4 regions of the Cytobacillus solani genome follow, and region 4 is predicted to be linked to each of the others. Evidence: predicted binding sites of a transcription regulator. Region 4 holds the regulator's gene; each other region holds the start of a gene.

Region 1 (7,859 bases), 1.9 Mb from region 4:
CATGATATAGTGGTAAAATTTAACTATATGTGACTTTAGGTACAGGAGGGATTATTTTGTCTAAGAAAGTTTTATTATTTATTTTCATTTTAATATTACTAGCATCTTGTTCCAACAATCAGCAAGAAACTTTAAATGAAATAAATAACAATCAAACAAATGAGGAAGCAACACTAGAAGAAGAAATAGGAAAACAAAGGGAATTAACATCTGAAGAATTAGAGCTTACTGAACTAATTATTAATAAGAAATATGATGAAGTTGCTAGAGAGTGTATCGGATTTGAAAACCAAACTCAAAAGGACTTTTATAAATTAGCAAGTGCATTTAGAGTGTATCAAAATTATAATAAAGATACTGAAAGTGTTTTACCTGTCAGTTTTGAGAGTGTAATAGAAGACCTTGATAAAATTACATTTATTCCACCTCAGTTATCTAAAGAAGTGAAGAATTTAAGGGATTGGGCTATATGGAAAGTTAATTATTTTAACAAGAAGGCAAAACAAGAAAACTCCAAAGGTAAAATCGGAATCGGTATGACACAAGAAGAAGTAATTGAAAGTATCGGTAAACCAACAGATATAAATAAAACAGTAACTGCCAATGGAACTTCAGAACAATGGGTCTATCCAAATTATGTTTATCTTTATTTTGAAGATGGAATTTTAACATCCTATCAAAAATGAAAATATTACAATTCTAAAAGCAGGGTTTTATCCCTGTTTTTTTATACGCCAATTAGAAAGCACAAGAGAGCAATACAGGCGTTCAATGAGTTCCTTATAAATATGGAATTGAATTAAGTAAGACAATCAGAATCGAGAGTTAGTCTTATTAGAATGGATTTAAAGATAATAAAAGAGGGTTTTTATACGAAATAACAAAAAGGTAGTGAGGGGGGGATAATTACATTTACCAGTTATTCTCTATTTCTGTATAGATGCGTAGCACTCTGAGTCATCGAGAATTGTTAATAAAATCACGATAGGATATTAAACCGAGAGCGCTGAGGCACTAAGGAAAATTGTAATGTGTGATAATAAGTTTAATGAATACTCAGAATGATCACAATGTAGACCAGTTAATAAATAAGTTAAAACAGGTTAGGAATAACTGTGAATGTCTTTTAAGGAACAGGGGATTATAAGATAATTATACTTATATAAACAATTTTGTTTAAAAGGAATAAGGTCATAGTGATTATGACCTGAAACATTAACTATTTCCCAAATGAAGGCAGCTGATGCGATCTTATAGTATAGGTTTTTGACTATGTTCATATTAAAAAATATCTCTTTCATGTGGAAATTACTCATCATCATAATATCTAAATAATCCTTTTCTCGTTAACTGTTCTATTGCTTCATCTTTAAAAGGTATGTCACCTTCTATTCTAAATAAAACAGTTTTATCCAACTTATAATTACAATTATCCTTATTTCCATTTAGTCTTTTTTCTATAATTTTTTTATTGAAATCCTCAAATTTCTTTTTACTTACATATCTTCCAAATGCCTTATAATCTTCTAGTGTACAGTTATTAACTTTCATAAAATGTTGAATGAGTTCATTCATTTCTTCTCTATTTACCACAGATGAAGTTCTACCAAAGTGTTGAAATGAATGACATTTGTAGCAGACTAGCTTTAAGTCTTTTAGAAATACTAGTAATTCATCTTGAGAATATTCCTCAATTTCATGTACTTGTAATTTCCTTGTTTGTTCCTCTTCTTTAATCTGTAAACCACAAATTGAACAAGTATTATTATGAATTCTTAAAACTTCATTTCTTATTTTTTTCCAAAGGGTAGAAGTCAGAGCTTTCCTAACTGTATGACCATGATAAGCTGAAGGCTTCCAATCAATAGTTAACTTGAAGTTGCTAAAGTCTGTTTTCATATAACACCCACTAAGATAAATTAATTAATAAAACAAAATATTTTATTGGTTGCTCCTCATATACACTGGTAAAAACTTTTCTACTTCACCAGCATTAAATGTATATTCTTCGTTATCCTTTAATGCCTTTCTGGCTTCAATATAATCTTTACTTGTTGTACTCGGAGACTCCTCATATATCTTAGACAGTTGAAGGAATAATTTGTCTCTGCATTCTAATAATTGTTGATCATTAATTATTTGATCTTTATAATCTGTTATTAACATTAAATATTTATCTCGCATAAAAAGAAATTGACTAGCACTAACCTTGTGAGAATATAAATCCTCTCTGTCTGAGGAGCAAAGGTCATAAATAGAGAATCCAGTAGCCACTAATGCTAGACCAATAATACCAAGATTAAAGTAAATTGAAAAATTCGGATGAGTAGTAATTATAGGAGAGAAAACATCTGAAAGTGAACTAATAACCCCAGCAGAAGTCAAAGATAATAAGAAGATTTGAATAATCTTGATTGTTTTTATCTTCTTATTCAATCTTTCAATTGCTCTTTCGTGAGTTTTATGAGAATAAACCACTCTACCATATAACTCTAAAATATTATTAAAATTATTATTCATATCATTACCTCATTTACAATATTACCAAACAATTTTTCAGATGCGTGTTTTTTGTCTGTGTAGTTGGTAGCTTGGATTAGTTTTAGCAGCTCACTTGCAGCCACTAATGCTTTATCCTCAAATTGAAATTTATTTCTTGCTATCACATCTCCACTTCCATACAATATCCAATACTTGATATCTCTTTGGTTTACGAGATGTAATAAATAAAAACCAAAATATATCTCCAGTGTAAAAAAAATTTTTTCACGATTATTAATCATAAAATCAATAGCTAGATTATCAATTAAAATTCCAGAAATCTCAACTTGGTTAGCCTCTTTCCATGCTCTGGTAAGTCTACAAATATCCTTTATCCATCCATCTGTGGCTTTATTTACTAAATTAATTGCTTCAATTTCTTTTACTGGATCACATTGCTTCCATGCTCCGTTTTTATTTGAATCTGGATAAGTTATTTTTCCATCAATAACAAAAGAGGGAACTATTTCAAATTTAATGCCATCACTAAATTCAACTACTACTACTTGCCCATCACCTTTTTTTAATGTTCTTGAATATGTGCTATCTAAGGCTCTTTTTACATCTTGAAGCAATGCTGACTGTCCATTTTGACTATAATTAGTAAATCGTTGATATTCATGAATAGGGAGTTTAACTATTATATCTACATCACTAAAACCTTTAATTGCAGTACCTCTTCCGTATGAACCTACATATCTACAATTTTTTGAATCTGATTGGATTCCCCAATAGTATTCATTTAACACTTTGACAATTCTATGATATCTATAGGAAATTACTTCATGATTATTTGTTTTTAAATGATATGATAACTTCTTTAAATCCATATTAACTCCCTTAATAAAAGTAAATTTTATATTTCTAATCCATTATTTCTTTCACGAACTGTAAAGAACTCAAAGTATTGACTAATCTAAAATAATCTTTTTTAGTCCACTGTTCAGGATTATCTCTTCCATGTAATATCCAATTCCTATTAATAATATCAGGTCGATCTTCTGAAAAATCTTTACTCAAAAACAAGGAGTCTTGTAAAAAGTGAAATATAGAATATAATATTATTGCGTCAATTTGACTGCTCTTGGTTTTAAAGTCACGCTTCCAATATTTAATTAGTTTCTTCCCAATAAGATTGCTATTAGCAATACTACTTATCTCTCCCTCGATTACTAACATTAGATTGGGTATAGCTACTTTAAATAGCCCTGAGTCATAACAAGTAAAACATTCTTTTAATAGGTCAATCCATTTTTTTTCGATATTTCCAATTATTGAATTCTTTACATTTTTATAAAATACATCCCCTAATTCTTCATCTTTATAAGTGTAGTAATTATAAAAATAAGAATCTACTTGATTCATATTTGCGTCAACTAATTCACCGTTTAAGTAATCGCCAATACTCATCTCGCTAGTAAGTGTCCATCCAAATTTAGAATTACTTTTGGTTATTTTGCAGATTCTTTCATAATTGATTTCTGGAATATTTATTACAGGTAATTCGATTTTGGGTAACTCAAATGGAGGTAACTCGATTTTAGGTAACTTAATTTCAGCTAATTTGAGACTTGTTGCCGCTACAGTATCAACCCTTTCTTTTATAAGAGTCTTAATACCTAATGATAATTCAGAAAAGGTTTTGTGTAATCTCTCAATATCAAGCTCTTTATCATTGAGTTTATTATCAAATTCAAATTTTTTCACACACTAACACCTTTCAGTTTAATAAACTAAAAATTATTTTATCTTTTTTACTCTAACTCTACTATTCATGCCTTCAACTTCTAAATAATAAGTGCTTCCCTCTTGATACACTTTTACGTTTGGGCTATGCATGTATCTATATTGGTATTGATACTCGTCTTGTTTATAAGCTCTTCCATTTACAAGTTCAAATACTGTTTCCCTATCTTTATATCCCTGAAAAGAACCCTTAATACGACTCTCATAAACTAACACAGTGACCCCTCCAGTAAATATTTAACCTAAATCTATCTTAACATTTATGGTTATTATATCCAAAATTAATATATTTAACCGAGATACAACATATATTTTTGAATAATATCCAATCAATTCTATTTTTATGATAATATTTTACTATAAATTATAGGAGGTTGTTTAATGGAAGAGGTTATAGAGATTCCACCAAACCGAGATAATAAGAAAAAGCAAACAAAAGTTGCTATTATTTTAATTATTACCCTTTTGCTAATTATTGGTGGAGTAGTTGGTTGGATAAAATATAAGCAAGTTCAACAAGAAAAGAAAAAAGAAGAATATGCAAATTTAATAGCAGAAACATCAGTTGAAATGTATTTCGAGTTCTTATTATCAAGTTTAATAGTATCTTCATATTCAGATGTTTGGAGAAATGCTATTGATAATAGAAATGATTTTAATGAAAAATTAAGAGATTTTCGTGATGATATATCAAAAGATGGTTTATTAGAGGATAGAGAAAAAGGTAGAGATAAAATACGAGAAAATATGAAATTGTTACAAGACACGCCAAAAGAATATTTGGATTCATATATTGTTTTAAAACAACTATACGGGGTTTATACAAAAATGGTTGATCAATCATTATCTCCAACAGGTTCTCTAATTGAATTTAATAGAAAAACAAATGATTTAGCAAGTCAATTTGAACAACAACAAGAAGAATTATTAATTACAATTCCTGCTGATATTAAAAAGTTAAGAGAAAAATACGAAGAAGATAAAAAGAAGGAAGAAAAGGAAGAGAAATTATAAGGAGGAAATATCCCCCTTGTTTTGTATTGAGTAGATAGAAGAGAGATGTGGGTTAATAAAAATTAATGTAAGGAGTGGCTGAGAAGTCACTCTTTTTTTCTGTTATATCTATTAAAACTTTAAAAAATAATAGATTTCATGAATAACTCTACCATTATTGAATATTCTATAGAAAGGAAAATAGGAATAGGGAGGAAACTAAATGATTACAGAAATAATCAGAGAAGATTTCCAGAAGCTTTAACACCAAGTCACGTGCAACAAATTTTAAAAATTGGCAGAAGACAAACATACGAATTACTTGAGAAACCACCATTCCATGTTGTTAAAGTTGGAAGGTTATATAAAATTTCAAAGAAGGCATTTTTTAAGTGGTTTGATGGAGAGTGATTAATAAAACAATTTATAAAGGAGAAATTTAGGTGAACCAAAACAATTTAATTAAAAATGAATTGCCAGAGGTACTTACACCAAAACATATTCAGGAAATCCTAGGAATTGGCAGAAGAACAACATATGAAATGATGGAAAACCCTCCGTTTCATGTAGCAAAAGTGGGAAAACTTTATAAGGTTTCTAAGAAAACATTTTTTAACTGGCTTGATGGTGACCAATGAACAAACTAAATAAACAAACAATTGAAGATTATAAACTAATTGTTGAGTATTCCGATGAACCTGACGCACCTAGTTTAGAGGATATAACGTTGAGTGACGAGTTTAAAGATATCGTGAGGAAGATATTATTAAGATGAATAATAATGTAAAAAGGAATAAGGGGGGAAGGATGGCAACTGGAGATGAAATCATAAAGGTTATAAATAGGAAGAAATACGATATTGTCATCGTTAAACAAGATAATTTAGAGAAGGATTTAACTGAATACTATAAACTTGTAGCGAAGTTACTGTATAATCTGGCTATAAACCAGTGAGATAATATTTACGAGTTGTTTAAAGGGGATGTTTTGATATCCATCTTTTTTTTTATACATAAACAAGAACGTTTGTTCTATAATATATTTCGAGGAGTGATTATTATGTCTATTCGCGATCGAGGTAAAATTAAATGGTTACCTGCTAGTTTCATGCCATTACAATTTAAAATGATTCGGGAAATGTATAAGGAAGATGAGATGCAAAATAAACCAGAAATCGATGTCTATGAAATAGGGGTCTTAGAAAATAAAATTCACCATGCGATGGAGTATGCACAGTTCGTAAATGTGAAAGTGCGGAGAGATGGATTTTTCCACGATTATCAGGGACGAGTTTGTAGGTTGGATGAAATTAGGAAGGATATCTATTTAAAGAATAATGAAGGTCATGCTGAAAAGATAAAATTTATTGATATAAAAGAGCTAGATATTATTTAAAGGTAAGTTGAAATGAATTAATAAATCACCAGTCAATTAAGATTGGTGATTTTCTTTTGTAGATATAAACTCCACAACTTCTTCAATTGGGCAATCTAAATATTCACAAATACTCATAATTACAGACAAAGCAACGTTTTCCCCTTTAGACATTTTAGCTAAGGTCGCTGGAGAAATTTTCAAATCTCTTTTTAAATCTGTCTTTGTTTTATCTTTTTTTATTAAAGTAATTTCTAACGGCTTATAGCTTGGTTTAAGACCCATAAATTAATCTCTCTCCCCATTATTTCCTTATATCTATTATATTACAAATAAACAATTAGTTCTATAATGAATATTTTAAGTTCAACTTATTGAATTTTATTTTCATGAAAGTGTTGACTGTTATTAAATTAAAATGTATATTTAGTTCAAGAAGTTGAATTATTAATTTTTGAAAATAAACTAAAAGGAGTGTGACATGGAAAGTATCAAAGTTATATACAAATTGATTAATGAAGGTTTATAAGATTGGCATTCGTTTTGTACTAAAAAATTATAAGGGGAGAGATTTAAATGTTAGCATGTCAAAAGGAAGCAATTAATTTTTTCGAGGTTGGGGAAAAAGCATATGGAGTTTTGAACATGATTGAATCTTTAGTAAAAACTAATGATGATTTACATGAGATAATATCTGAAGCAATTGTAAAAAATGAACATAGATCATTCTTTGTTCTAAATAGCATTCATAAAAAAAGGCTTCTCAATAGCTCAATAACTGAGCAAATATTTATTGATACATTTAACACTGATCGGAGGAAAGCACTTGAAGATCTCTTTATAGAAAAAATTCCTCAATGGCAAGTTGATAAATTGGAAGAATATGATTTAACACCCTCACAAATTTATAAATTACATAAGTGTAATATTGGAAAAAGATTTTTAGGATTACTTCAAGATTCTACATATGAAATTATCGAAGAAGATGAAGAAGGAGCAGCCATTCGCCACAAATGGGATGCTCCAAATGGTAAATATACCGTGACAGCGAATATCTACCCTAATGAAATTGTAGCATCTGTATTCGTCCATTTAAAAGGAAGAAGTACAAAATTAAACTATAATTATCTATGTGAAGTAGATAAAAAGAAGTTACCGAAATATGTTACCAGACAATGTGAAGAAATTAAGAAGCTGTTAGAAGA
Region 2 (7,859 bases), 220 kb from region 4:
TAATCCCCCACCTTAGGCAGGGGATTTCATTTATTCACTAGATGTATTTTCTTCTTCCAATACAGTTACTTTCCAAACATCTGTCACTTGACCGAATTCTGATTCGTCAATCATAAATGAACCATTTGAATACCGGTCATTAAATCTAATGTTAACAGCTTTCGTTGATTCGATATGGCCTTTGTCCGTTTCAATAAAGACATCATCCTTACCCGATACAATAACAGATCCAATTACACGATGAGGATTTGATTTCAATTCTCTCAGCATGACAACACCGCGCTTCGCTCTGGAAGTTCGTTCAAATTCAGTTAATTTCATTTTTTTGATGGAACCTCGTTGGGTAACGATGACAACGGCTTGATTTTTTGATGGATCAATTAATTGACCACCACTAACAAAGTCACCGTCTTTTAAATTTATCCCTTTGACTCCAGCAGCTCTTGTACCAACGATGTTCACCTCTTCTTCATGGAACCAGAGGCCGTAGCCATTATATGTTGATAGAAAGAGTTCCTTCGTCCCGTCTGTTTCATATACATCAATGACCTCGTCATCACCTTTAACATTGATCGCAACTAACGGTTTTGAATAGCGCTGAGCCTTATAATCCTTCAATTCCGTTTTCTTCGCCATCCCATTTTTTGTTACAAAAAGTAAAAATGAAGAAGTGTCAAAGTCCTTTATAGGCATTGCCTTTATAATTGTTTCATCACTGTCGATCGGAATAATGTTGGCGATATGCTGACCAAGATCCTTCCAGCGAATATCTGGGAGTGTATGAACAGGGCAATATAAATAATTTCCCTTATTAGTGAATACAAGCAGCACATCTGTTGTATTCATCTCAAGCTGTGCAAGCAAACGATCCGAATCCTTCATTCCAAAATCCTGCCCATTTGAGGCCGCAAATGAACGCTGGCTCGTCCGCTTCACATATCCTTCCTTCGTAACAGTTACGATTACGTCCTCGCTTGCAACGAGGACTTCAAGATTAATTTTTATCTCTTCAATTTCCGCTTCAATCTTTGTTCGACGTTCATCTGCAAAACGCTTTTTCACATCTTTTAACTCTTTTTGAATAACAGCATAAAGCTTCTTTTCACTTTGTAAAATAGACGTCAGCTCAGCAATTTTCTTTGCTAATTCTTCTGCCTCGGCACGCAATGCTGTAATATCTGTATTCGTTAAGCGATAAAGCTGTAAGGAAACGATCGCTTCTGCCTGCGGTTCGGTGAACGCAAATTTGGCAATTAAGTTGTCTTTCGCATCCCGCTTATCCTTCGATGCACGGATAGCAGCAATAACTTCATCCAAAATGGAGAGCGCCTTCATTAAACCCTCAACAATATGCTGTCTTGCCTGAGCTTTTTCTAAATCAAACTCTGATCTTCTTGTGATAACTTCTTTACGATGACCAATATAGGCATCTAATAATTCTCTGAGGCCCATCAGCTTTGGATGACGGTTATGAATGGCAACCATATTAAAATTATACGTTATTTGCAAATCACTATTTTTATAAAGATAATGAAGGACACCTTCCGGATCTGCATCTTTCTTTAACTCTATAACAATACGCAAACCTGTTCGATCCGTTTCATCACGGACCTCTGCTATTCCCTCAACTTTGCGATCTAAGCGAAACTCGTCAATTTTCTTAACGAGGTTTGCTTTATTCACCTCATAAGGAATTTCCGTAATAACAATCTGTTTTTTACCGCCGCGAATATCTTCAAACTCAGCTTTTCCGCGAACAATGATTTTTCCTTTTCCTGTTTCATATGCCTTCTTAATCCCTTCAATTCCTTGGATTATTCCGCCTGTAGGAAAATCTGGACCTTTTACATGCTCCATAAGTTCATCAACAGTACAATTTGGATGGTCCATTCGGTGAATCACTCCATCAATCACTTCATTCAGGTGATGTGGGGGAATCTCTGTGGCATAACCTGCTGAAATCCCTGTTGAACCGTTGACGAGAAGATTCGGATACATGGCTGGAAGTACTGTTGGTTCCTCCGATGTATCATCGAAGTTTGGGATAAAATCGACTGTTCTTTTTTCAATATCCTTCAGTAATTCTGCCGAAATTGCTGACAATCTTGCTTCTGTATAACGCATCGCCGCAGGCGGGTCCCCGTCAATGCTGCCGTTATTCCCATGCATTTGAACGAGTACATTACGAACCTTCCAATCCTGGCTCATTCGAACCATTGCTTCATACACAGAAGAGTCGCCATGCGGGTGATAATTACCGATAACGTTACCAACCGTTTTCGCCGATTTTCTAAATCCTTTTTCATGCGTATTTCCTTCCACATGCATAGCATATAGGATTCTGCGCTGAACAGGCTTTAGCCCGTCACGTGCATCCGGTAATGCACGTTCTTGAATAATATATTTACTATATCTGCCAAAACGATCACCAAGTACGTCTTCAAGAGGGAGGTCACGAAATTTTTCTGATGCACTCATTATTCATTTTCCTCCTCTAATACAGAAATATTCTCATTTTCAAGAATACTAGCATCTTCTTCAAGGCCAAATGCCACATTTGATTCTATCCATTTACGCCGCGGCTCAACCTTGTCTCCCATAAGGGTTGTCACACGTCGCTCTGCTCTTGCAGCATCATCAATTCTCACTCGAATCAAAGTTCTTGTTTCTGGATCCATTGTCGTTTCCCAAAGCTGGTCCGCATTCATTTCTCCTAGCCCTTTGTACCGCTGCAGAATATATCCTTTGCCAACTTTTTTAATCGTATCCTGCAGGTCATCATCACTCCATGCATATTCAATGATTTCCTTTTTCCCTGTGCCTTTGCTTACTTTGTATAAAGGAGGTAAGGCGATGAAAATTTTTCCTGCGTCAATTAAAGGTCTCATATAACGATAAAAGAAGGTTAGAAGAAGCACTTGTATATGGGCTCCATCCGTATCTGCATCTGTCATGATAATAACTTTATCATAATTGATATCTTGAACGTTGAAATCCGCTCCTACTCCGCCGCCGACAGCATGAATAATTGTGTTAATCTCTTCGTTTTTGAAAATATCGGCAAGCTTGGCCTTCTCCGTATTAATTACTTTACCTCTCAGTGGCAGTACAGCCTGAAAGCGTCGATCTCTACCTTGCTTAGCGGAACCTCCAGCTGAATCACCCTCAACTAAATATAATTCATTCCTTTCAGGATTACGTGATTGTGCAGGCGTTAATTTACCTGAAAGGACAGCCTCTGATCGTTTCCTTTTCTTTCCGCTTCTTGCATCCTCTCGTGCTTTTCGAGCAGCTTCTCTCGCTTGATACGCTTTAATTGCCTTTTTTATCAACAACGAACTAACGTTCGGATTCTCTTCAAGGAAATAGGAAAGATGTTCAGATACAACAGAATCAACTGCTGACCTAGCTTCACTCGTCCCTAGCTTCCCTTTTGTTTGCCCTTCAAATTGAAGCTGGTCCTCAGGTACGCGCACAGATATGATCGAAGTGAACCCTTCGCGAATATCTGAACCGTCAAGATTTTTGTCTTTTTCTTTTAAGAGATTCACTTTTCTCGCATACTCATTAAAAATTCGAGTCATGGCTGTTTTTGATCCCGCTTCGTGTGTACCGCCATCTTTCGTCCGGACATTATTAACAAACGAAAGAACATTTTCTGAATAACCATCATTAAATTGAAAGGCAAACTCCACTTCAATTTCGTTATGCTGCCCTTCAAAGCTTATAACTGGATGAAGGACGTCTTTTTCCTCATTTAAATATTCCACAAATGCTTCTATCCCATTTTCATAATGGAAGATTTCCTGCACACTATTTCGATCATCAATGATTTCAATTTTCATCCCTTTTAATAGAAATGCCGATTCCCGCAAGCGCTCACAAAGGGTTTCATAATTATAAGTAGTTGTCGAAAAAATGGATGGATCTGGTTTAAAATGAATGGTTGTTCCTGATTGGTTTGTCTTTCCTACCTTTTCGAGGGTAGTAACCGGTTTTCCACCATCTTCAAACCGCTGTTCATACACAATTCCATCACGCTTAATCTTAACAACAAGCCATTCTGATAGTGCGTTCACAACCGAAGCTCCTACACCATGTAAGCCTCCGCTCGTTTTATAGCCGCCCTGTCCAAATTTACCGCCGGCATGAAGGACGGTTAAAATTACTTCTGGAGTTGGTTTTCCCATGCGGTGCATTCCAGTCGGCATTCCCCGGCCTTTATCAACTACACTTATAGAGTTATCTTTATGTATTTTGACAATAATATGGTCTCCAAATCCTGCCAACGCTTCATCCACCGCATTGTCGACAATTTCATAAACAAGATGATGAAGACCTCTTGCATCTGTGCTTCCAATGTACATCCCAGGGCGTTTTCTTACAGCTTCAAGCCCTTCGAGTACTTGTATGGCATCATCATTATAATCAAAAATTTCTTGATTCCTTGCCACAAACATACCCCTTTCATTTACCAAGAACGCAGGTTAACAACTTGCTTGTATATAGAAAACCTTTTGCGATTAGAAAAACTTGGCATTCACCAAGCCTTTCGGCGAATGCCTTAGTTTTTCTTATGCGTTCAGAATTTATGGATCTAATTCTGATTAGCTAAACAAAATTTTATTCTATGTATACAGTTAAACACTCGTTTATGTATTCGTTTAAAATAAAAAATATCCTTTATTTATATGGAAAAATCAGCATCGAGAACGAATGTTCCATTACTTTATTTTACCATAATTTTTATTGTTGCCTATTGTTTATTGTATCTATTTATTCAGTTTTGGCAAATGACGTATCTGTTAATTCTTTGTATCATCTACGCTTTTATCGCGTATAAAGCCCTTTGTTTCAACGTTTTTGAAGAATAATTAAAAAACATGAGACCTGAATCGATCTCATGCAAATTTGCTTATTTTGTTAAGGCATGCTCAACTTTAATACAGCGATCCATCACTACTGTATAACCCTTTTCCTTTAGAAAATGATAGGCTTCCTCATCGATACATCCTAACTGTGCCCAAAAGACTTCTGCATCAATGTCCGCAAATTCCTTAGCAACCTGAAGCAGGTGCTCTGAACGGCGAAAAACGTTGACGATATCAATATGGCCTTCAATTTCCTTTAATGATTTAACAGCTTTCACTCCTAGTACTTCATCCACCGTCGGATTAACGGGAATAATTTCATAGCCAGCATCCTGCATAGCCTTTGAAACCATATAAGAAGTTCTTTCAGGATTGCCGCTAAGACCTACGACAGCAATACGCTTTGCTTTTTTTAAAATGACACCGAGTTCATCCCGGCTAGGAACTTCAATCGTCAATTTTATGAACCTCCCTTGTTTAAAAGTGTAAGCGCCTTGCTCAGCCCCGACAAGCATAAGACAAGCCTTTCAGAAAGGTGTTCTTTACCTTTTTGGGAGGATTGGCTTATGACCTCGAGGGGCTAGGCGCTGAAGCTAGATATTTTTAATCTATCTCTATTTTACCGAAAAGATGGTCCATTTTCTAATCATTGACATTAAATATTTTTGAATGTGCTAATTTGCCACATTTTCAAGCTTACTCAGCAGCCGTTTAATCGCCCGGTTAGATTCTTGTAAAATAATTTTTTTATCGATTGTTTTCAACTGCCGATTTTCCATTAACACTTTCCCATTTACAATTGTCGATTCTACATCAGCACGAGTCGCTGAATAGACAATACGTGAAATTGGATCAATATCATACGAAGGATACACATGAAAATCGTTTAAGTTTAAGATCGCTAAATCAGCTTTTTTCCCCGGCTCAATGCTGCCAATCTCTTTCTCCATTCCTACAGCTTTAGCTCCCCCAATTGTCGCCATCCTGAAAACTGTTCTTGCATTCATCGCTGTTGGTCCATGAATCGGCTTCTGAATGATGGCAGCTAACCTCATCTCATTAAACATATCTAAATTATTATTGCATGGGGCACCATCAGCACCTAAACTCACATGTGCATGCTGATCAAGTAGGCCAGGCAAATCAGCTACCCCTGAAGCAAGCTTTAGATTGGAGCCTGGACAATGACTCACCTTTACGCCACGCTCTTTAATAATTCTTTTCTCTTCCTCGTCCAGCCATACGCAATGAGCTAGAATCAAACGTTCATTCGCTAGGCCGAGATGGTCTAAATAGACGACATTGCGCATTCCATGTTCTTTTTCAACGAGTAAGATTTCATTCGCATTCTCTGAAGCATGTGTATGGACTCTTACATTGTATTTTGCGGAAAGGTCCCTTACATTTGTTAATAATTCCTCTGTACATGAGACAACAAATCTAGGGCAAAAAGCATATTGAATACGTCCGCTCTCATACCCATGCCATTTTTCAAGCAAATCAACACTTTCTTGAAGGGAGAATTTTGTATTTTCTCGTAAGCGGATAGGAACCTCATTTCCCTTATCCATCATGACCTTACCTGCTAAGGCACGAATGCCGCTCTCTGCCAGAGCCTGGAATGCATATTCAGTATGGTGGACAGTTTCCATATCAACGACCGTTGTCGTTCCACTCTGCAAAAGTTCACCAATGCCTAGCATGGCCGAATAATAAATAGATTCTTCATCATGTGATGCTTCAAGCGGCCAAATTCGTTGTTTTAGCCAATCCATCAGTTCAAGATCATCAGCTTGCCCTCGAAATAATGTTTGACAAAGGTGAATATGTGTTTGAACAAAGCCTGGTATAACTGTTCGGCCGGCAGCATCGATTATTTTATTTGCCGAATGAGAGAGAGAATGTCCAATTTCCACAATCCTGTCATCTACAATATAAATATCACCGGTGATAATTTCTTCGTTCGCATTCATCGTGATGATTTCAGCATTTTTAATCAGGATGCTGCTCATTCTGTTCCTCCTTGCGCTAGGCTCTTATGCCCATTCATTGTGGTGTCAAAAGAGAGTGCAAGATTCTTATAAAATTCGATTGAACGTTTGAATGCATCAATTGCCACTGATTCATTTGGCTGATGGGCTAGTTTTTCATCGCCCGGCCCATAAATTAAAGTAGGGATTTCACTTCTCGGATTAAGTACTGCACCGTCAGTATAATAAGATACGCCGAAGCATTGAGCATCTGTTTCACCCTTAATGGCTAAGGCACATTGAATAAGGTCTGCGGATGATGACGTAATGATGGATGGCCGGTCTAATACTTTTGTTAATTTATATTCATAAAGCTTCTGTTTCTCGATAAGCTTATCTAATTTTCCCCTTAGTTCTTCGATTAGCTTTTCATGAGCTTGCGGAGGCACCGTGCGAATATCCACCCGGATGATACAACGATCAGGAATAACATTAGTCTGAATACCGCCCTCAATCATCGTCACAGCCAAACTGCTGCTGCCGAGTGGCTCTTTTGCTATTGTCCAGGTTAATTTCAATGATGTTAGTTCATTGATCACATGTACCATATGATCGACTGCATTAATTCCTTGATCTGGCATTGAACCATGAGCTGTTTTCCCAAAGGTTGTAATTTCTAGCCAAAGCGCACCTTTATGACCAACGACAACCTTCTCATTCGTCGGTTCACCGATTACGAGTGCATCAATCGTACGATTCTCGGTTTCTTCTAGGAATGCTCTAGCTCCACAGCTGTCTACCTCTTCACCAGCTGTAGCAAGGAACGTAATAGTTGGTATAGGAGTGATTTTTTCTAAATATATAGATTCAATAGCTAAAAACATCGCTGCTAATCCGCTCTTCATATCGGAAGCGCCTCTGCCATAAATCTTGTTATCAATAATCTCACCAGAAAAAGGAGGATACGTCCATTCCGTTTCCCCAGGGGATACCGTATCCATATGACCGCAAAAGAATA
Region 3 (7,859 bases), 960 kb from region 4:
TAGCTGTCCTCCCAACGTTATATCAATCCTACGATTTCTTTTAGAAACATCGCTTATGACCTAGTTAAAATAAAGGAGAGGGAGCATGATGACAAATACACTGTTCAATGGTAAGGAACAAATATTCAAAGATGTAATTCGTTTAGCTGAGAATTGGAAAAATGCTTATCATTTATCAGGATTTGAGGGTGGAAGTATGGAAGAAATTCGTGCATTCCATGCAACACCTGTTGGGCAAAAAATAGATTCATTGCATACTTTCCTAGAAAATTACATGAAAACTTTGAACTTTGATGATGTGAAAATGCTCCAAACCGTAATGTATCTTGGAGGGATCAGGATTATGATAAATCACTATTACCCCAAGATATTTATAATGACTATCTAGACTACTTTTATAAAAAAGGCTGGGATAGCAAGGAAATTGAAATTGACCAGATGACTGAAAAAGTACCGTTAGCTGAGTATTTGAAAGCTGGTCTAGAAATTCTTAAAGTTTCTATTTAGTTAATCCAGTTTCGCTTTCTAATCAAGATTATAATGCTTCAAACAATTACAGCAGAAGGTTTAGAAAACTATTCTTTGTAAATTGAAGCAGGTATATCTTAATAAAATTTAAACACCGTTCAATTTTACTGATGAACGGTGTTTTTTATTTTTAAATTTCAATAACAAATAAACTTAATGCATTTTTTTCTTCCCAGTGTGAATAATAAATTTCCCAAAGTTCATTTTCAGTCGGAGTAAAGAATTGACCGTCTGCGGTTTTTATTTCTATTGTTTTATAAAAATTTATTGTAAGAAATCATTCTTCCACCTGAACCTGACGCATTTATCATTCTTTTGAATTCTTTAAAAGCTGTGATTTTATCCCCTTTTGATAATGCTCCTTCGATGATATTTGTTAAACCACTCATACGAACCCAATCTTTCACTGTCCATTGAAGAATATCTAATTTAGACATAATAGAAAGTGTACTAATCCACTGGTTAATTACTTTTTTATCTTCAAGTGATTCCTGTTTAATTAAGTTGTTATGTTTATCTACCTTTTGAAAAATAGCATCCAAATTCTCTACTTGGACTGAATTAAATAATTCAACTAGTTCTGAATGCTGTTTTTCTTTGTTATTCCGTTGAAAGCAATGACAATATTGCGCAGCTTCATTGTCTTTATTAGCGATAGTACATCCATTTTTCCCGTAATTACAGATATTCCAATCTGAATAACAAGAAAAACCACTCTTTGAAAATCCCATAACTGTAAAACCTTGTCTTGAAGGCTTACCCTGATTCATAGATAGCGCCCGGGTGAATTCATTAATTTATCTTCACCCTGTAGGCTCCCCTCCTTGCGTTAAAAATCTGATCCTTAATTTTTTAATGGCTATAAAAGAATAAACTCTAGTTGACCTTTAAGAGTGATTCTTACACCTTCATTGGTTTTAGACTCAATATCTAATGTATTTGAAATCGCTAATTCAACCCACTCAATGGGAAAACAACCTTTGAAAGTCCCATTTAAAGTATAAAAATAGAAGTGAGTACCTTTATTTAATCGTGTTGGACCAACTAAGTACGTCTCCCCAATCTGCAGGGTTGGGTACAGATTTATCGGTTTATTTACGGTACAAAGTAAACTCCACCACTTGGTCTGACAGGAGTAGGAGACATTGTTTTTAAAATGTCATTGGCCATGTATCGAACAGCTTGTCCGTTATGACAAGTTTTATATAGTTCGAACAAGTTGCATGCTTCTTCAGCCAATTCCTCAGCCATTCCGCCAGCATTGACTATTGCCTTACTAATAGTTTCGTTATTTCGATTAAAGAGCAATATCGCTTCATTCTCTTTATAAGATAATTTCTGCCCTTTTGAGTCTACAGTCTCTTCAACGATGTTACGTTGAATGAATTGTGCGTTTGTGCATACGTTTCTGACAATATAATTCTTATAGACTCCTTCTTTTTTTGCTTCAACCTTTTTAGTTTCAATGTCTTTAGTTGCTCTTCGGAAAGCATCAGTTGCTCGAATTTCATTAGGTAAGTCACTCTCTTCAAATCCATTTTGGAGTAGTGCCTTTCTTAACTCATTTCGATCATAGTTATCTTCACCTACAGAATACCAACAAAGGTGACCAATAATGCTTTTTTCCTTTTCATTTTCGATTGCAGCTACTTGACTTAAATCCATTGTCATTTTGAATCCTCTCCCTTTTTAGTTTTAGAAACAAAAAAAAGAGCAGAAATTAGTCCATTGTAATGAACTGAAATCTGCTCTTTTCGCGACAACACAAAATAAGACCTACAATAATTGTACGTCCCTCGTATTGCCAATACCTATTAAATTTTCTGCACACAAAAAATACCATGTACAGTTTTTTCTTCTTGCTTTTTGGCTAGACATGTCTCTCATCCAGCACGTAGAACGGGGAATTCGAAAGACTTACTGCTAATATAGCAGTCTTTTATGAAGGTGCTTTCGCAAGCCTTCTGTCCAACTTCACTCGGCATATATCCTAAATGGACAAAGAAGTGTGCAAGGACTGTAAAATTAAATAAAACTATATTTACATTATACATAATTCAACAACAACCATCAACGTTAGAAATGAAACTATTATTTTTTTTTCAAAAATAAAAATCTCAATGAGAAATGAAATTTTAAATCAATAAATCCCTCTGGTGTGTCATTACATAGCAACAAGAGGGATTTCATTTAAATCGGTTATACAAATAATGCTCCATTAATTCATGTACCTTGTTACGTATCCTCGGATTAAAGTAATTATGTTGCTCTTCGAATCCTTTATATAAAAATGAATACATCGTAAATGCTTCGTCATGACCAATTTGCTGAACCTTCATATTCTCCTGCCGCATCTTATCCTTAACAACTTTTAAATCCTTTTGTACAGCTCTTATTGTTTCCTCCACAAGATTTAGATAAGGCTCCTTTAATTTAAATGGTGCTTTTTCTATAATAATTCGATCTTTTTCCAACACGGTAAGAACCATAGGTAAATACATAGCTTGCTCGATTATATCTCTATCTTCATTAGGTATCCTGGTCATCCTTAAATCCTCTCCACACCAGTAATATCATTGATCATTATTCTTTCGGTATTTTTGTTAATCTCCATTAGTATGCACAACTTTATTGGGTCAACTTTAGCAACTATACCTATAAAATTAATAAAAAAGCCATTACGCCAAATAGTTACTTTTATAGGCAAGGTGTAGTTTAGTGACTCCATGACAATAATATTTATGTCTTCAAGTTCTTGTTCATCTAAGGTTGGCTTTTTCACTTTAGTATCATCATGGTATATCCCCTTTAACATCGTCCATTGCTGGGGTAAAAAGCTTGCAGCCTGCCATTTTTTTAAACCTCGGTCACGAATCATCCGAATCAACTCCTTATCACTAGTTATACAAACGCTTGTTCGTAAATCAAGTTAGAATCGAGTCACGATATCGTGTTGCTTCAAATGTAGCATTGGAACAAAGTTTGATTTAAAATATCCCTCAATCCTTATCTAACAGCAACTTCATAAACCCCATTTTGAAAAAATTGATCAAAATGGAGTTTTTCTTTAGATAGTTTCCGTACTTCAAATCTTACTGTATAGTTTTAAATTGTTTCGATTAGTACAATAATTGAAACCTTTGGAAAAACCCATCGTCAAATCCGTAAAGGGGTGATATTTTGAGATTAAAATATTTCTTTTTAATGATATTTGTGTTATCAATATTTTCGGTTATAGGTTGTTCAAATAATGTAGATAAAAATAACGAAGACATAGACAGTGAGTTCCCTCCATCTCTGAATGGGCTAATCATTATTAATGGTACGGAATATCAGATTGAAAGAGGCGGTTATAGATGGGAAAGAAAGAAAGGTTTAGGAACTGAGGTTGTACAAACAGACCACGCATCTCCGTACCAAATGGCAGAGCATATAGAATCAATTAGCTCAAATCCAAATCAAAAAGTTGAGATTATGATTGAAGGAAATCCAAACATCGAAGTTTATTTATGGAATGAAAAAGGAAGAGAAATAGAAATAGAACAAAATGATAATCAAATAACCCTTCCTTCAAGTAAAGGTAAATATATCTATGAAGCATTAGCAGAATGGACTAACGGAACAATTTCCTACACATTTGTTGTGGAAATTAAATAGATTAGTCATAAAAACAAAGGGAAACCTTAACAATCTGGTTTCCCTTTGTTTTTGTGTAAATATCAACATTCAAATTTAATTGAGCCTTTAAATAAGTATGAGATTTTTATAAAAAAATTTGATCACTTTCCATCTATGTTATTCAAGAAAAGCGCCCGATCGTAATATAAGTTTAACCAGTTTTTACTGGTTGAATTTTTTTTATTTGGTTTTATTATAGCGGTAGTCGGAGTAGAACGTAGCGCCCGTGGGACTCGATCCCGTCCGCAAAACTGTTCACTCCCTACTTGTATAAGCATGTTTCAGGCTGGTTGGGACAATGATCCCGTTTAACAAGCGAACCTATGACAGTACAAGGAGCCTAGGGACAACCGACTAATCTTAATTTCCAAGGAGGAGATAATGATGAATCCAGTAGTAGGGCTGGATGTTTCTAAGGGGGAAAGTCAGGTACAAGCATTCTTGGATAAGGGACAGCCTTTTCGTAAAAGTTTTAGTGTAAAACATACAGTGGAGGGCTTTGAGAATTTATTAGGATTCTTAAAAGAGATTGAAAGAGTAGCTGATGGTAAGCAACCTTCGGTTATATTAGAATCAACAGGACATTACCACTCTCCTGTTATTCAATTTTTGGAGGAACAGCAATATGTTTATATTATTGTGAATCCCCTTATCTCTCATCGTGCAAGGAGTACAAGTTTAAGAAAGGTAAAAACAGACGCTGTCGATGCCTTTCTTCTTTGCGAACTATACTACAAAGAAGAAGTTGAGCCGTATAAGAAAAGAGGTATTCAACTCTTAAACCTTCGTAATCTTACAAGGCAACAAGAGACAATTTCAAGTATCTCTGCACAAACCAAGGTACAGCTTCTAACAGTGCTAGATCAAATATTCCCTGAATATAGAGGTGTCTTTGGTAATTTATATTCAAAAGTCTCATTACAGACTCTTTTCTTATTTCCTACTTCTGAACATGTACTAAATACTACCGAATCCGTTTTAACTGAAAAGATTGTATCGTTATGTACCAGACGTTCAGAAAAGTGGGCAAAAGAAAAAGCACAAAAGCTTATTGAGGCTGCAGTACAAAATCCATTTCAAAGCAATTTGTATGAAAGCCATATATTTAACCTAAAGATGTTTATTACCATTGTTCTTCAATATCAAGAGCATCTATCACAACTAGAAACTGAAATAGATGCCCTCGCTAAAGAAATTGAAGAATATAAGATTATCCAATCTATCCCTGGTATCGGAGAAAAGATTGCAGCAACAATCATATCCGAAATTGGAGGAATAGATCGGTTTAATCATCCTAAAAAGTTAGTTGCCTTTTAAACGCTAATAGATATGTCGAAAAAAGACTAGAAAAAGGGTATAGAAAATAAAGTAATCTACTTTACATCTACTTTTTTTCATGCTAATATTAAGACATACAAAAAAGGAATAATGTAGCTATGTGCTTGGTAGGCTGGGTAGCTACTCTAGAAGAAGTCGGTGTTGGCGCACCGGCTTTTTCATTTGTATTATTATATGATTTTGAATTTTATTGTAATAAAATGAGTTACAAAACAAAAAAATATTATCCTACATATGTACTAATTGGTACATTGCAGTAAAATAGGTATTATTTACTTCTTTTATTATCTTACTAAACATTTTAATATACATCAACAATTTTTCTAAAATTATATCCACAGATTTACTCTTTTTCTATTTTATCCACATTATCCACATATTCTTCTTCCCTACTGTCAGGAATAATTATTTTCTCATCACATTCAGGATAAATGATTGTCTCTTTGTTTTGCAAGGGGAATACCTCCTAAGTTATCGTTTAATTTGGTAATTTTGTATGGTTTCTAAGATTATTTCTTCCGTTGTAACTTCTTTAAACTCATCCACAAGTATATCTAGTTTATAATTAATTTGCTCTCTAACATCTTCATTCCTGAATTTTAAGGTATTAATAAATTGTTTAACTACATTCCTGAATACCTGGGATCGATTAGCATTGAAATCTTTTGCATTTTGATCTAATTCCTCTATAGTTGTATCATCTAGAGACAGCTGCAGCAATTCCATTTTTTCTTTTGGTTTAGTTTTTAGATTAAAAATTTCATCATTTGTAGGGCCAGTGTAGACTTCATTAATAAAGTTTTCCAAACTTGAAGTAATTTCACGCTTATTAATATATTTAAGCAAATCTTTCTTATCGGAAACGGGGACATAAAATGGTTTAATTTTACTTTTTGTTGCAGGAATAGGAGAGTCTTTATATTTTTCATTGATTTCGGTTAAAATCAAATGAAAAATCATCGATCGTGTAATGATCACAGGTTCAGCTTTTTCTTTTGCTATCATTTCCTCAGTTTGTGAAACAAAGGAATCTAATTTTCGTAAGCTATGTTCGTTTAAAAAAACGTCAATTGACTTTTTTTCTTCGTTTTCAATATTTATAATGATATTATTAAACTCTTCCGTATTTACATTAAGTTCTTCAGTGTTAATTAAATGATTACGAATAATTTGGGACCTTTTTTTATTAGGAACCAGCTTAGTAAAAGTATCAATTATATCCTTTTGTAAGGTGATTTTGACTTTCGTTTTCATACAGCTTTATAAGCTCCTTTAATGTTAGTATATGTATATTTAATAATATCATGACTATATACACTATTCAAATGTAATTAGTACCAATTATCCTAATATTCCGATATAAATAGAAAAAAATACCTGAATCGACAAGATTCAGGCAAAAAACAACAAATTTTAAAGAAAAAAAGCTTACTTTATAGTAACATTAATTGGCATTAATAACAACTGCATAACGAAACAGAAAAGATGTAAGAATTATATAGTTAATAAGAAAAACATGGTTAGTTAATAGCCAGGCGTTTTTTATCATAGTATTTTTCTGCATCTGATAATAACAAAAATGATCCTATTCGCTTTCTCCCGTTGAATACACGATAAAAAGAAGATCCATCTTTTTGAATAGAAAATTCACCAATTTTTTTCACTATCATAATAGCAACATCCCCAATTATTTATTTAGGTGCAATTTTCTCCGTTTTTTGAATCGGTTGTTTCCTTATTTTCATTACTTTTTTAGCTTGTTCCTGGCATCGTTCTTCGTATCTAATAATAAAATTATCCACTATTTTTTCAGGAAAATAACCCATCCGTTCATTTAAGATATTTTCTATTTTCCAGCATAAGCGTGTAGTATGTTCGTATTCTCCTCCTTGTTCTGCTGCTTGATCTGCAAACTGAGTTTCCCCATTACTAACAGCCTTATTAAATATTCTCAATAAGTTATACTGTGTAGCTCTTTCTTCCCTCATTAGTCGCAGGAGGTGAATTAGGTCGGCCGTATGCAATTTCATAAGTTCCGGTAAGGGTTTTTTAGCTAAGTCTACGGTAACTATCGTTAGTCGTTTCTTGTTAGCTCTCTGACCATTTTCCACATACATTCCATGTTCGGATTCAGGTCCTAGAACAATTTGACAGAGATTACACAGAGCATGGTCTATATAAGGTCCAGATACCATTATTTTAAGTTCAGTAGCACAATAAGGACATGTGATCATTGTTCTGATCCCCCTAAAATTTCTTCGATTCGCCTATATGCATGTTCGATCCATTGAATTTTAAGATGTTGATGTTTTTCT
Region 4 (7,859 bases):
ACAATAGTGTTCCTTTAAAGAATGATGGTTCAGTTGATTATCGTGCTGTAGAACAGGCCATTAAACCAAATACAAAGATGATCGGAATTCAGCGTTCCAAAGGATATGCAACAAGACCATCCTTTACGATCACACAAATAAAAGAAATGATTCAGTTTGTGAAAGAAATCAAACCGGATGTGGTTGTTTTCGTCGATAATTGCTATGGTGAGTTTGTTGAAGAGATGGAACCTTGTCATATCGGAGCTGATTTAATGGCTGGCTCCCTCATAAAGAATCCTGGAGGCGGGATTGCAAAGACAGGCGGGTATATTGTCGGAAAAGTAAAATGGGTGGAGGCATGCTCTTATAGAATGACCTCACCTGGCATTGGTGCGGAAGCAGGAGCTTCCTTATATAGCTTGCAAGAAATGTATCAAGGCTTTTTCATGGCTCCGCATATTGTCGGCCAAGCATTGAAAGGGGCTGTGTTTACCTCAGCCATTCTAGAGCGATTTGGCATGAACTCATCCCCGAAATGGGATGCAAAAAGAACGGATTTAATTCAGGCGGTACAATTTGATGACCGTGATATGATGGTTGCATTTTGCCAAGCTATTCAATTTGCGGCACCGATCAATTCGCATGTAACACCATATCCAAGTCCAATGCCTGGCTATGAGGATGATGTCATTATGGCTGCTGGCGCTTTTATTCAAGGTGCAAGCATCGAGCTTTCTGCAGACGGTCCCATTAGGCCGCCGTACGTTGCCTATGTACAAGGGGGGCTCACTTATTCCCATGTGAAAATCGCTATCTGTCATGCTCTTAATGGATTAGCAGATAAGGGTTTTATTGATGTTAATTAGAAGAATTGTAATAAGTTAAATAAGAATTGAGAGGTTTGGGTTGTCAATAATCCAAGCCTTTTATTTTTTTAAATGTCATGTCAGAAAATCTAACATATGTTTGACAATAAACCTAACATCGTTTATTCTAATAATAGAAAATTTGTAAAGGAGGAGAAAGAAGTGACTGGAAGCAACATTCGACGTTCCATGCCGCTTTTTCCAATTGGGCCTGTCATGCAGCTGACTGATTTGACTGCAAGGCAAATTCGGTATTATGAAGAGCACCAATTGATTTCTCCAGCTCGATCTGAAGGCAATAGAAGATTGTTCTCGCTCAATGATATTGACAAACTCCTTGAAATTAAAGATCTTATTGATCAGGGAATCAATATGGCTGGAATTAAACAGCTATTATTTGTGCAAAATCAAGAAGTAATCGCTTCTGATGTAAAACCGCTTAAATCAGAGAGAGAACTATCTAATGACGAAATCAGAAGACATCTTAGAAAAGAAATCGTACAAGCCGGAAGATTTAACCAACATTTATCAAGCCAAGGGAATAAAACACGCTTATTCCACTGATAAAGTGGCTTTAAACAAAAAGGAGGAATTATTATATGGCAAGGTTTACAAAAGAGGATATTAAACGAATTTCAGCTGAAGAGAATGTAAAGTTTATCCGTCTCCAATTTACAGATATTTTGGGAACGATTAAAAATGTTGAGATTCCTATTAGCCAGCTTGAAAAAGCGCTTGATAATAAAATGATGTTTGATGGTTCCTCAATTGAAGGCTTTGTTCGAATTGAAGAATCAGATATGTACCTATTCCCGGATTTAGACACATGGGTAGTATTTCCGTGGACTGCTGAAAAAGGCAAGGTAGCTCGTCTAATTTGTGATATTCATAATGCAGATGGGACTCCATTTCAAGGAGATCCTCGCAATAACTTAAAACGTATTTTAAAGGAAATGGAAGAAATGGGCTTCACAGACTTCAATTTAGGGCCAGAGCCTGAATTCTTCTTATTTAAATTAGATCAAAATGGAGACCCTTCCCTTGAGCTCAATGATAATGGAGGATATTTTGATTTAGCACCAACAGATCTTGGAGAAAATTGCCGACGCGATATTGTTCTTGAACTGGAAGAAATGGGATTTGAAATCGAAGCTTCCCATCATGAGGTAGCACCAGGCCAGCATGAGATTGACTTCAAATATGCGGATGCCCTAACAGCTTGTGATCAAATTCAAACGTTCAAGCTAGTCGTAAAAACAATTGCTCGTAAACATGGTTTGCATGCCACTTTTATGCCAAAGCCATTATTCGGTGTAGCAGGATCAGGTATGCATTGCAATGTATCTCTTTTTAAAGAGGGAAGAAATGCGTTCTTTGATGAAAAAGGCGATCTGCAAATGAGTGATTATGCACGGCAATTTATTGCGGGTATTCTTAAACATGCAACAAGTTTTACAGCGGTCACGAATCCAACAGTTAATTCATTTAAGCGATTAGTTCCTGGTTATGAAGCCCCATGTTATGTAGCGTGGTCTGCACAGAATCGTTCTCCGTTAATTCGTATTCCATCTTCACGTGGAGTAAGTACACGTGTTGAGGTTCGAAGCGTGGATCCGGCTGCAAATCCATATTTGGCTATGGCCGTACTGCTAAAAGCTGGTCTTGACGGTATTAAAAATAATCTTGTTCCTCCCGCATCAGTAGACCGTAATATTTATGTGATGAGCAAAGATGAGCGTATTGCTGAAGGGATTGATGATCTGCCTTCAACTTTAGCTGAAGCGCTCGAAAAATTAAAAGGAAATGAAACGATTATATCTGCTTTAGGGGGCCATATTTTCGAACACTTCGTTGAAGCGAAGGAGATCGAATGGGATATGTTCCGTACGCAAGTCCACCCTTGGGAACGTGAGCAATATATGTCGATGTATTAATATATGATTGAAAAAAAGGGATGCTTAAAAGTTAAGCATCCCTTTTTTCTTTTAATCTAGTAAAACCCAGTGCAAATGACACGAGTGCAAAATTATTAATGAATATCTCGGTATACCCCAATTACTTTACCTAAAATAGAAACATTACGAAGAATAATCGGTTCCATGGTTGAATTTTCAGGCTGAAGTCTAATTCGATCTTTCTCCTTGAAAAATCTTTTTACGGTTGCTTCGTCATCCTCTGTCATTGCGACGATGATATCACCGTTATTTGCAGTGCTTTGTTGTCTGACTACTACGTAATCTCCATCAAGAATTCCCGCTTCAATCATGCTTTCTCCCATGATTTCAAGCATAAAAACCTGCTCATCTGCTGGGGCAAGCCTTTCAGGCAAAGGAAAGTATTCCTCAACATTTTCAACGGCTGTTATCGGCATACCGGCTGTTACTTTTCCGACAATCGGAACATTTACGACTTTATAATTGATTGCCTCGGCACCTTCATCTAAATCAAGAATCTCAATTGCACGCGGCTTAGTAGGATCTCTGCGAATTAACCCTTTTGTTTCTAATCTTGCTAGATGACCATGAACAGTTGAGCTTGAAGCCAGTCCAACTGCTTCGCCGATTTCCCGTACAGAAGGCGGGTATCCTTTAAGCTTTACCTCATCCTTAATAAAATTTAATATATCCTGTTGCCGTTTCGATAATTTCACCATCATAATTACCTCACTTATGATTTCTTTTCCCAATTATAGCATCTATTAGTAAAAAGTACAAACATAAGTTCGAACAATTGTTGACACGAAACAAGTGTTCGATTTATAATGAAATCAATAAACGAACATATATTCTTATCGAGGTGTAAATATAATGAAAAAATTGTGGAATCAATATTCGTATGCTATTATTCTAGTCGTTTTAAGCTTGCTAACTTCATTTATCCTTATAGTTTATAATGGCCTTTCAGGAGAAGATGGCCTAAAGAAAATTACTGTTAATGAGGGGGATTCGCTTTGGCAGATAGCTGAAGACTTTTCCGATGAACATATGCTATCAGCGAACGAATTTGTTGAATGGGTTGAAAGGCATAATGGAATTGCAGGAGATAGAATCTATCCGGGAGATGAACTTATTCTTCCAATTGCTATAGAAAAAGGAAACGGAACAGAAGTGGCAAGTTCACAAAGCAAATAGATTAGGAGAAAGGGAAATATATGAATGCAATTATCTACTGCCGAGTCAGCACTACGAAAGAAACGCAGGAAACATCGCTCGTAAGACAAGAAGAGGAACTTACAAAACTTGCAAATGAAAAAAGTTTAGAAATTGTTAAGGTTATTAGAGAACAAGCTAGCGGCTATGATTTAGAGCGGGAAGGAATTCTCGAACTTCTGTCATTAATAAAAGGACATCAAGCTGATGTCCTTTTAATACAGGATGAAACGAGGCTGGGGCGAGGCAATGCGAAGATCGCCATTCTACATTGCATTTTAAAAGAAGGAATAAAATTATTCAGCATTTCTCACAGCGGGGAATTGCAGCTTTCTGAATCTGACTCTATGGTTTTGAATATTGTCGGCATGGTAGAGGAATATCAAAGAAAACTTCATAACATTAAGATTAAACGCGGGATGAAAAGAGCTGTTAAAAATGGTTATAGGCCTGAAAAAAATTTGTCCAATTTGGGGGTCCATTCTGGGAGGGAACGTATAGAAGTTCCGATTGAAGAGATAGTTAGACTTCGCAAGAATGATTTAACTTTTTCGGAAATTGCTGCAACCCTTAGAGGATTTGGTTATGATATTTCAAAAGCAACTGTACACAGGAGGTATAAGGAATATATGGATTCTGAGCTTATAGAGTGAACTTCTTGTCAAAAGGAGTCATTTTTAGTATTATGGCAGTTGAGTTTAATGATAAATATAAAGGAGCCTAACTATGCTGCCTAAAGAAAAGCTTGATCGAATCAATATGTTAGCTAAGAAAGCGAAAGAAACAGGTCTAACTGAACAAGAAGCAAAGGAGCAATCTACCCTTCGCAGGGAGTATTTAGAGACGTTTCGTTCTTCAATGTTTAATACATTAAAAAGTGTAACAATCGTTGATCCAAATGGCAATGATGTCACACCGAAAAAGCTTAAAGAAGTTCAAAAAAAGAATCTTCATTAATCGGAGGAATACATTAGATTTGTATTCCTTCTTTACATAGGGGCTTATAAAAGTGACAAGATATAAATAAATCAGCTTTTTTACTTGGTTTTGATACAATTTATTGAATATAGATGAAGCTGTCTATATTATTATAAGAGTAATGATTACTCGTTGGGAGGATGTTTTTAATGTTTGATCAAAATGATGCTCTATCTATAAACTCCATTCGTACTTTATCAATTGATGCGATTGAAAAGGCGAATTCCGGGCACCCAGGCATGCCGATGGGAGCTGCACCAATGGCTTATACCCTTTGGACTCGGTATATGAATCATAATCCGAAAAATCCAAACTGGTTCAATCGTGACCGTTTTGTGCTATCAGCTGGACACGGCTCTATGCTTTTATATAGTCTTCTTCACCTTTCTGGTTATGATGTATCAATGGAAGATATTAAAGGCTTTAGACAATGGGGAAGTAAAACTCCAGGCCATCCTGAGTTCGGTCATACACCTGGTGTAGATGCAACTACAGGTCCTCTTGGCCAAGGAATTGCCATGTCTGTTGGTATGGCGATGGCTGAAAGACATTTGGCTGCAATTTATAACAAAGACAATATGAATATTGTTGATCATTATACATACAGTATTTGCGGAGATGGTGATCTAATGGAAGGTGTTTCCGCTGAAGCAGCTTCTCTCGCAGGGCATTTAAGACTTGGGCGTTTAGTTGTCCTTTATGATTCTAACGATATCTCACTTGATGGGGACTTAGACAAATCATTCTCAGAAAGTGTTGCTCAACGTTTCACTTCATATGGCTGGCAATATATAAAAGTGGAAGATGGAAATGACCTTTCTGAAATTGCAAAAGCAATCGAAGAAGCGAAGCAAGATGAAAACCGTCCTACACTTATTGAAGTGAAGACAGTAATCGGGTTCGGTTCCCCAAATAAATCTGGTAAATCAGATGTTCATGGTGCTCCACTTGGTGCTGATGAGTTGAAATTAACGAAAGAAGCTTATAAATGGACTTTTGAGGAAGATTTCCATATTCCTGAAGACGTTTATGCGCATTTTAGAAAACAAGTGTTGGAGCAAGGGGAAAAGAAAGAGCAAGAATGGAATGACATGTTTGCTCAATATAAAAATCAGTACCCCGAATTAGGTGCACAGCTTGACCAAGCTATTAAAGGGGAGCTTCCTGAGGGATGGGATAGAGATATTCCTGTCTATGAAGAAGGAAAAAGCCTTGCTAGTCGTGCTTCATCAGGAGAAGCTTTGAATGGTATTTCTAAGAACTTGCCTTCATTTATTGGTGGATCTGCAGACCTTGCAGGATCAAACAAAACGATGATTAAAGGGCAAAAGGACTTTACTCCAGACTCATTTGATGGAAAAAATATTTGGTTTGGTGTACGTGAATTTGCGATGGGTGCTGCCCTAAATGGAATGGCTTTACATGGTGGACTTAATGTATTTGGAGGAACTTTCTTCGTATTCTCTGATTATCTTCGTCCAGCAATACGTCTAGCTGCCTTAATGAAGCTACCTGTCACTTATGTATTTACTCACGATAGTATTGCAGTTGGTGAAGATGGGCCTACACATGAACCAATCGAACAATTAGCTGCATTACGTGCCATGCCTAATTTATCTGTTATTCGACCAGCAGATGGGAATGAAACGGCTGCTGCATGGAAACTAGCAGTTGAATCAACAGATAAACCAACGGCATTAGTATTGACACGACAAGACCTGCCAACATTAAAAGGAACAAATAGCAATGCTTATGATGGTGTTTCTAAAGGTGGATATGTTGTTTCGCCAGCTGGCAAAGAGAAAGCCGATGTACTATTACTTGCTGCAGGTTCAGAAGTGAGTTTGGCTGTTGAAGCACAAAAAGCTTTAGCACTTGAAGATATTTATGCTTCCGTTGTAAGTATGCCTGCTTGGGATCGTTTCGAAGCTCAGTCTAAAGAGTATAAAGAAAGTGTCATTCCGAAAGATGTAAAGAAGAGATTAGCGATTGAAATGGGTTCTTCTCTAGGTTGGCATCGATATGCAGGCGATGAAGGCGATGTACTTGCCATCGATCAATTTGGCGCATCTGCACCTGGTGAAAAAGTAATGGAGGAGTATGGCTTCTCTGTTAGTAATGTCGTTTCCCGTGTGAAAACATTATTACAAAATTAACAGAAGAAAAAGAAGAGCGATACATGCTCTTCTTTTTTTATACAACATTCCATTAACGATAGTGTGAATAATACACTTTCGACAAAACAAGAGGAAATTTTCGCCATCAACAGACAGAATGTTTTGTGAATATTCATTATAATAGGAAGAAAGGGGGTTGTCCCGGAAGGAGAGGTTTGGATGAGAGCCTATCATTTGTATTTAATTGAAGAGGAGTTTGCTTCCCATTACTTTGGCAGGGAAAAGATGTTTTTTCAGTTATTTCAGGAGTACGAGGAATCATCCGGTGCATTGAAGTCGATCTTAGCTAAGCAGATTCAATATATTACAAAACCGATACCGGGATTAAAACTTCATCAATACGTCAATCAACAATTATATAGAAAGAATGATTTTCTCGTAAAAAAAGGTGCATACTATATAAAAATGGGAAAAAGAAGCAATGCGAAACTTGAAGTCAATGATCAATCCTTAGTATTAGAAGCAAGCGGAAACTATGATGCCGAAACCATTTTTTTTGAAGTGTTAAGGAAAAGTGAGTCTTCTTTTCTGGCAATTGACCTTGAACATCACCGCTATGGTTGGCTAAAACCAATCAAAGAAAGAAAATTCGTCTAAAAAAAGAAGAAAATATGAAGCAAATATTGTATAATAACCTTTGGTTTAGTACACTGTATGGTAGACAACACGAAGGAGGAAGTTTTATATGTGGACTTATATTCTAGTCG

What was found. The regulator LexA, encoded in region 4, represses DNA repair genes until DNA is damaged. The targets are predictions, from matches to a motif close to CGAACATATGTTCG.
Region 1: FI644_RS14485 (YolD-like family protein) is a predicted target of LexA. The motif match lies at 6,300-6,313, and genes of this name have one in related genera.
Region 2: parE (DNA topoisomerase IV subunit B) is a predicted target of LexA. The motif match lies at 4,710-4,723, and genes of this name have one in related genera.
Region 3: FI644_RS02740 (YolD-like family protein) is a predicted target of LexA. The motif match lies at 3,435-3,448, and genes of this name have one in related genera.

What each region holds. Positions count from the first base shown of each region.
Region 1 is NZ_CP041305.1:2,889,345-2,897,203, forward strand. Features, by position in the region: gene FI644_RS14440 (hypothetical protein) at 57-686, shown strand; gene FI644_RS14445 (hypothetical protein) at 1,309-1,899, opposite strand; gene FI644_RS14450 (SLATT domain-containing protein) at 1,942-2,520, opposite strand; gene FI644_RS14455 (SMODS domain-containing nucleotidyltransferase) at 2,517-3,371, opposite strand; gene FI644_RS14460 (hypothetical protein) at 3,406-4,248, opposite strand; gene FI644_RS14465 (hypothetical protein) at 4,282-4,503, opposite strand; gene FI644_RS14470 (hypothetical protein) at 4,669-5,301, shown strand; gene FI644_RS14475 (helix-turn-helix domain-containing protein) at 5,440-5,691, shown strand; gene FI644_RS14480 (helix-turn-helix domain-containing protein) at 5,724-5,918, shown strand; gene FI644_RS26375 (hypothetical protein) at 6,088-6,234, shown strand; gene FI644_RS14485 (YolD-like family protein) at 6,340-6,675, shown strand; gene FI644_RS14490 (helix-turn-helix domain-containing protein) at 6,712-6,939, opposite strand; gene FI644_RS14495 (hypothetical protein) at 7,231-7,859, shown strand, end outside.
Region 2 is NZ_CP041305.1:4,567,532-4,575,390, forward strand. Features, by position in the region: gene parC (DNA topoisomerase IV subunit A) at 31-2,478, opposite strand; gene parE (DNA topoisomerase IV subunit B) at 2,478-4,454, opposite strand; gene FI644_RS22940 (CoA-binding protein) at 4,916-5,329, opposite strand; gene FI644_RS22945 (5'-deoxyadenosine deaminase) at 5,546-6,883, opposite strand; gene FI644_RS22950 (M20 family metallopeptidase) at 6,880-7,859, opposite strand, start outside.
Region 3 is NZ_CP041305.1:534,120-541,978, forward strand. Features, by position in the region: gene FI644_RS02720 (hypothetical protein) at 86-388, shown strand; gene FI644_RS02725 (hypothetical protein) at 783-1,298, opposite strand; gene FI644_RS02730 (DUF6744 family protein) at 1,624-2,199, opposite strand; gene FI644_RS02735 (YhjD family protein) at 2,715-3,074, opposite strand; gene FI644_RS02740 (YolD-like family protein) at 3,077-3,406, opposite strand; gene FI644_RS02745 (hypothetical protein) at 3,709-4,185, shown strand; partial or broken gene FI644_RS02750 (IS110 family RNA-guided transposase) at 4,591-5,520, shown strand; gene FI644_RS02755 (hypothetical protein) at 6,016-6,798, opposite strand; gene FI644_RS26205 (hypothetical protein) at 7,065-7,214, opposite strand; gene FI644_RS02760 (hypothetical protein) at 7,236-7,778, opposite strand; gene FI644_RS02765 (hypothetical protein) at 7,775-7,859, opposite strand, start outside.
Region 4 is NZ_CP041305.1:4,784,289-4,792,147, reverse strand. Features, by position in the region: gene FI644_RS24080 (methionine gamma-lyase family protein) at 1-848, shown strand, start outside; gene FI644_RS24075 (MerR family transcriptional regulator) at 1,011-1,412, shown strand; gene glnA (type I glutamate--ammonia ligase) at 1,448-2,782, shown strand; gene lexA (transcriptional repressor LexA) at 2,878-3,501, opposite strand; gene yneA (cell division suppressor protein YneA) at 3,656-3,979, shown strand; gene FI644_RS24055 (YneB family resolvase-like protein) at 4,000-4,650, shown strand; gene FI644_RS24050 (DUF896 domain-containing protein) at 4,724-4,954, shown strand; gene tkt (transketolase) at 5,125-7,131, shown strand; gene sirA (sporulation inhibitor of replication protein SirA) at 7,312-7,749, shown strand; gene FI644_RS24035 (YneF family protein) at 7,838-7,859, shown strand, end outside.